Regions from separate parts of the Nocardioides marmotae genome, predicted to be linked through region 2. Evidence: predicted binding sites of a transcription regulator. Region 2 holds the regulator's gene; the other holds the start of a gene.

Region 1 (3,343 bases), 2.1 Mb from region 2:
GGGTGCGCTAGTTTTGCGCCCTGACCCGGCACGGACCGGGTGAGGCGAACGTGCGCTTCTGCGTCGGCAGTCCGAGGCTGGAAACCTCCAGAGTCAGTCTCGAATCCTCTGGAGCTTCAGTATGTCCTCGGTCTTGCCGTCTCCCCACACTCGCTGGTGGGCGCTGGTCGTCCTCGGCCTCACCCAGTTGATGGTGGTCCTCGACGGCACCATCGTTGCCATTGCCCTGCCAGCCGCGCAGGCCGACCTCGGCATCGCAGATGGGCAGCGTCAGTGGGTCGTCACCGCCTACGCCGTCACCTTCTCCGCCCTGCTCCTGCTCGGCGGCCGGATCGCCGACTACTGGGGCCGCAAGCGCACCTTCATGGTCGGCATGGTCGGGTTCGGCGCCGCCTCGGCGTGGGGCGGGCTTGCGCAGTCAGGCGCCGAATTGATCGCCGCACGCGGACTCCAGGGCGTGTTCGCGGCGCTGCTGGCTCCCGCTGCCCTCGCGATGGTGGCCGTGTTGTTCCCCAGCGGCCGTGACCGCAACGTGGCTTTTGCTGTCTTCGGCATCATCGCCGGCACCGGCGCCGCCTTCGGCTTCCTGCTCGGCGGCGTGCTGACCCAGTACGCCGACTGGCGCTGGTGCCTGTTGGTGAACCTCTTCTTCGTCATCGCCGGTCTGATCGGCGGCAAGATCCTGCTCATCGAGAGCAAGGCCGAAGGCGACACCCGCTATGACATCCTCGGCACCGTCACCGTCGCGCTGTCCCTCGGCGCGCTGATCTACGGCTTCGCCCGGGCCGAGCACGGCTGGGGCGAACCCGACACGATCGGCTTCCTGACCGCCGGCGCCATCCTGATGGGCATCTTCGTGTGGTGGCAGGGTCGCACCTCCCACCCGCTCCTGCCCCTGCGCGTGATCCGCGACCGCGTGCGCGGCGGAGCCTTCCTGCTACAGGCCGTCGTCGGCGTCGTCATGGTCGGCGCGATGCTCTACCTCACCTTCCACTTCCAGCTGGTCCTCGGGATGAGCCCGCTGGCCGCCGGCTTCGGAAACGTCGCGATGACCGGGGTCATCATGGCGACCGCGCCGGTCTCCACCAGGCTCTTCACCACCTTCGGCCCCCGCGCGGTGCTCACCGCTGGTCCGCTCCTCACGGCGGCCGGACTCTTCCTCCTCAGCGGCATCACCGCCGAGGGCAGCTACTGGTCCGAAGTGCTGCCCGGCCTGGTCGTGATGGGGCTCGGCTTCTCCCTGATCTTCGTGCCGCTGCAGAACCTCGCCCTGGCCGGGGTCGACCCCCACGATGCCGGGGTCGCCTCCGCGCTGGCCAACGCCTCCATGCACGTCGGCGGCTCCATCGCGGTAGCCGTGTTCACCGCGCTCTACACCTCTTCGCTGACCGAGTCGCTCACCCAGGGCGCGGGCAAGCTGCCCGCACTGGCCGGCGCCCACGGCGACGTCTTCTTCGCCGCGGCCTGGGTGATGACGCTGGGCGCCGTCACCTCTTTCGCACTGATCCGCGGACCCAAGACCGGGATGCTGCCCCCCGTCGACGCGGTGGCCGCCCACTGACTCCTGATTCACCGAAGGTGATTCGGAATCGGTGATTCCGGCGCATGAGTGGCGCATGGATATGGAGGCGGTGGCCGTGGCCTGGCTGGTCCGCCGGCCGGTGCCGGCTCTTCCACCTCGAGAACCACCCACCCGCGCCACCCTTGACAGAACCTAGGAGCTTCCCCGTGCCCTCCGGCCGGCGGGCCAAGGAGAACCGGCCGGATCTGCGTAGGACTCTTTCGTTCGAGCACGTGTTCGAGTAGAATGAGGCATGGCCTTGATCGCGACGCTCGAGCACCCGCTGGACACCCCAGCCGACGTGCTCGCGTCCGCCCGGGCCGAGCAGAAGGCGGCGAACGCCGCTGAGGCTCGTCTGCTGGAGACGGCGGTGCAGTGGTGCGTGCTGCACCCGGCGGAGTCGTTGGACGAGGCAGCGACCTGGTCGGTGTTCCGGGGGTTCGGTGACAAGCCGGTGTGCCTGGCCGGTGAAGGTGCGCCGTTCGTGACCGAGTTCGCGGTGGTGGAGTTCGCCGCCGGGCTAGGCAAGTCCGAGGACGCCGGCCGCGCCTACCTGGCCGAGGCGCTCGAGCTGCGCTACCGGCTCCCGAAGCTGTGGGCGAAGGTGACCTCACTGGATCTGCCCGCCTGGAAGGCCCGGTCGCTCGCCCGCCGCACCCTGCACCTGCCGAAGAAGGGCGCCGCGTTCGTCGACACCCACCTCGCACCCGTCGCCTCGACCATCGGCCCCGCGGCTCTGGAGCGGTTGCTGGAGGAGGCGCTGGTCCGGTTCGACCCCGACGAAGCCCAACGGGTCGCGACCGAGCGGGCCGAAGCTCGGCACGTGACCATCCAGTCCCGCCAGGTGTCCTTCGACGGACACGTGGACGTCTGGGCGACCCTCGACCTCGCGGACGCGCTCGACCTCGACGACGCCCTGACCAAGGGCGCGGCGAGGCTCGAGCAGTTCGGCTGCACCGACACCCTCGACGCCCGCCGGTCGGTCGCGCTGGGTGACATGGCGCGGCGGCAGCTGAGCCTGGAGTTCGACACCGACCCCAAGCCTCTCGTGGTCCACGTCCACCAGAGCCCCGACGGGACCCTCGACGACATCACCCGCGTGGAGAACGTCCGCGGGTTCGTCCTCACCACCCAGCTAGCCGACTGGTGCACCCGCGCCGCGCGGTCCGACGCCGGCAAGACGATCACCGTCAAGCCCGTCATCGACCTCAACAGCCGGATCCACGTCGAGGCCTACGAAGTCCCCGACCGGCTTTCAACCCAGACCCTGCTCCGCGACCACCACTGCGTGTTCCCCTGGTGCACCCGCCCCGCCCACGCGAACTCAAGGGTGGACGACGACCACGTCATCCCCCACGCCAGGGGCGGACCGACAGCGACCGAGAACATCGCACCACTCTGCCGACGCCACCACCGCGCCAAGACCCACGCCGGCTGGTCGCAGCAGACACCGGCAGCGGGGGTGTTCGAGTGGCGAAGTCCGACCGGCCTCACCTACCGGGTCGACCACCACGGCACCCACGACCTCGGCCCCGAACCACCCCCGACATAGCCCCACCGCCCCGACCCCGCCGGACCACCCAGCCGGCGGGGCACAGGCACGTCGAGACGCCCCAGCCCGGGCGCGCAGCTCGCTGGCTGGACGAGCGAACCTCGTCGAGGAGGGCAGCGAGCGTTTGCTGACACCTCGCCGAGCACACGGGCTGAGATCCGCCCGTCGTCGAGGACGAGCGCGCTCGGTATGGCACTCGGCGGCAGCGACCCGGCGAAGGCGAGCAACGC
Region 2 (3,343 bases):
GCGACGGGAGGGGGCGGGAGGGGGCGGGCGGACGGTGAGAATGCCTTGCCCGCGGCGAGCATCCGGATGATGGACTCCTTGGCATCGCCCGGCGGCGCCTCCGAGCCTGGGCCGGCCCCGTCGTCCCGGTCGGCCAGGGCCGGACACGCCGCAGGGGCGGGGCCGCGAACGGCCCCGCCCCTGTCTTCCCCTGATCGCCGGCCGGGGTCGAAGCGGTCGGCGACGTGCGTGGTGGCCGCCCGCAGGTCGGGCGACCGAGCAGCCGAGTGGTCAGGCCGCGGGCACGACCAGGCGCTGGCCGGCGTCGAGCGCGGCGGTGTCGAGGGCGTTGAGCCGCTCGATCTGGTTCATCATGCCGCGGACGTCGCCGTCCTCGGCGAGGTCGGCGGCGATCCCCCACAGGGTCTCGCCGGTGCCGACCATCACGACGCGGGTGGGCTCGGGGGTGCCGGCCTCGTCGGTCGCGACCGAGCCGGCGGCGATGAACAGGCCGACGCCGAGCACGAAGGCCAGCGCGAGCAGGAAGACCACGAGCCGGCCGCGTCGGGTCAGCCGCACGGTCGCCCCACGGGTGGGGCGGTCGAACGAGGTGGCGTACGGGGCGCGGGTGGCGGTGATGGTGCTCATGCGGGACCTCCTGGGGAAGCGGCGGTCAGCCTCGGGTCGTGTCGATCTCGGTCTGCACCGATGTCTAACCGCGACCACCGACAGTGGTCGGCGAGCCAGTCATCGAGCAGACGTTCGATCGAACGTATGTACGACCGTAGAGCACTTGTTCGAACAGATCAAGGACCTGTGCGAACGAATGTTCGAACGCTTCTCAGCGCAGGCGGCGCCTCCCCTGGGCCGCGAACACCGCCAGCGCCGGGCCGGAGAGCGACGGCGCGAGCTGGCCCACCCGCATCGCGGCGCCGCGCCACCCGGGCAGGGTGCGCACGACGCGCCGCGAGCCGACGAGGTCGACCGCCGCCTGGGCCGTCTCCTCCACCGACAGCAGGTGGCCACCGGAGCTGACCAGCCGCTTGGCCAGGCCGTCGGGGCGCATCTCGGCGACCAGCGTGGTGTCCACGCCGTCGGGGCACAGCGCGTGCACGCGGACCCCGCGCGGCGCCTCGAGGGAGACCGAGGATGCGAGCGAGACGACCGCGGCCTTCGTCGCGGCGTACAGGGAGAGCCCCGGGACGGGGCCGAGGCCCGAGAGCGAGGCGGTGAGCACGAGGTCCCCGCCGCGGGGGCCGAACGCCGCCAGCGCGGCGCGGGTGCTCCAGACCGCGCCGAGCAGGTTGACCTCGACCAGGCGGCGTACCTGCTCCTCGGTCAGGTCCACGAGCGTCCCGTCGTCGCCGACGCCGGCGTTGGAGAACCAGGCGACGACGTCGCCGTGGCCCGCCGCCACCCGGGCGACCTCGGCGTGCGAGGCGGGGTCGCGCACGTCCTGGGCCACCCCCTCGGCCGCGCCGATCTCGCGGGCGGTGCGGGCCGCCCCCTCCCCGTCCACGTCGGTGACCACGACGCGGTGACCGCGGGCGACCATGAGCTCGGCGATGCCGCGGCCGATGCCGCGGGCCGCCCCGGTGACGACACAGCTGGTGTTCTCCATGGCCCGATCCAACCAGCGCCGGCCCCGCGCCACCCTCCTCGCCCGCCGAGCCGACCGAGCCGACCGACGCCCGCGCGACACACCTTCGAACAGGTGTTTGAACACGGGCGCGGAAGGCTCTACGGTGCTGTCAAGGCCCCGCACCACCGCTCGCCCGTCACCGCGCTACCCCGGAAGGCACCTCCCCATGGCGAAGAACCCCGGCTCCAAGGTCACCGAGATGCCCGACGGCGCGCCCGACGTCACCGGCCTGACCCCGCGCCAGACCCGGATCCTCGCCCACATCCGCGACAGCATCGAGGGCCGTGGCTACCCGCCGAGCATGCGCGAGATCGGGGACGCGGTCGGGCTGACCAGCTCCTCGAGCGTGGCCCACCAGCTGAAGGTGCTCGAGGAGAAGGGCTTCCTCAAGCGCGACCCGCATCGCCCGCGCGCCCTCGAGGTGTTCCTGCCCGAGGTGATGGCCGCGCGGCGGGCCATGGCGAGCGCCGATGACGGGGCGGTCGACGAGACGGGCGTGGGCGACATGCTGCCCGAGGCGCAGTACGTCCCGATGGTCGGCCGGATCGCGGCCGGTGGCCCGATCCTGGCCGAGGAGCGCGTGGAGGACGTCTTCCCGCTGCCCAAGCAGCTCGTGGGCGACGGTCAGCTGTTCCTGCTGGAGGTCGCCGGCGACTCGATGGTCGAGGCGGCGATCTGCAACGGCGACTACGTCGTCATCCGGCAGCAGCCGACCGCCGACAACGGCGAGATCGTCGCGGCGATGATCGACGGCGAGGCGACGGTCAAGACCTTCCAGCGCAAGGACGGCAAGGTGTGGCTGCTGCCGCACAACGCGGCGTACGAGCCCATCGACGGCACGCACGCGACCATCCTCGGCAAGGTCACCGCGGTCCTGCGCCGGATGTGACGTCGGTCCGGCCGCGAGTGCACACCGGTGGCCGAGAGGCCCGAGAGACAGGCTCCGACGGCGTCCCCGGGTCGATCCGGGGGCGAATCAGGGGTAAGCCGGATGCTCATCACCGCCGGCATACGGCAATCTTGGACCTGTGAGCGACGTCGCCAGCCCCACGAGGTACCCACGCCTGCGGCGTGGGGTCGTCGAGCTGGCCCTGGTCCTGACCCTCTACGTGCTCTACAGCGGCTCGCGGCTCTTCGCCGACGACTCGCTGGCGCCGGCGCTCGTGCGCGCCCAAGAGCTGCTGCACGTCGAGAGCCTGGTGGGGCTGCACTTCGAGGCCTCCCTCAACCAGGTCTTCGTCGAGACCAAGATCCTCGGGCTCCTCTCCAGCTACTGGTACGCCACCGCCCACTACGTCGTGACCGCCGTGGCCCTGCTCTGGCTCTACCGCCTCGGCGCCCGTCACTACGTGCCCGCCCGCCGGGCGCTCGTCGCCGCGACCCTGATCGGCCTGGCGCTCTACCTGCTGCTGCCGACCGCGCCGCCGCGCTTCGTCGAGGGGTACGTCGACGTGCTCTCCCTCCACGCCGCCGACGGCTGGTGGGGCTCGGACGCCTCGGCGCCGAAGGGGCTCGGCGGGCTGACCAACCAGCTCGCCGCGTTCCCCTCGCTGCACGCCGGCTGGGCCCTGTGGGTTGCGATCATCGTGCAGATGAACGCGCGCACTTCCTGGGTGCGCGCGCTCGGCTGGACCTACGCGCTGATCACCGCCGTGGTCATCGTGGGCACCGGCAACCACTGGGTCCTCGACGCGATCGCCGGATGGCTGGTGATCGGCCTGG

What was found. Region 2 encodes LexA, which represses DNA repair genes until DNA is damaged. Its sites were predicted from a motif close to TCGAACANNTGTTCGA; they were not measured.
Region 1: the regulator LexA is predicted to act here: its motif matches at 1,787-1,802, upstream of HPC71_RS13955 (HNH endonuclease signature motif containing protein).

What each region holds. Positions count from the first base shown of each region.
Region 1 covers NZ_CP053660.1:2,919,060-2,922,402, forward strand. The annotation lists gene HPC71_RS13950 (MFS transporter) at 134-1,561, shown strand; gene HPC71_RS13955 (HNH endonuclease signature motif containing protein) at 1,815-3,113, shown strand.
Region 2 covers NZ_CP053660.1:778,197-781,539, reverse strand. The annotation lists gene HPC71_RS03715 (LysM peptidoglycan-binding domain-containing protein) at 271-627, opposite strand; gene HPC71_RS03710 (SDR family NAD(P)-dependent oxidoreductase) at 821-1,600, opposite strand; gene lexA (transcriptional repressor LexA) at 1,788-2,510, shown strand; gene HPC71_RS03700 (phosphatase PAP2 family protein) at 2,650-3,343, shown strand, end outside.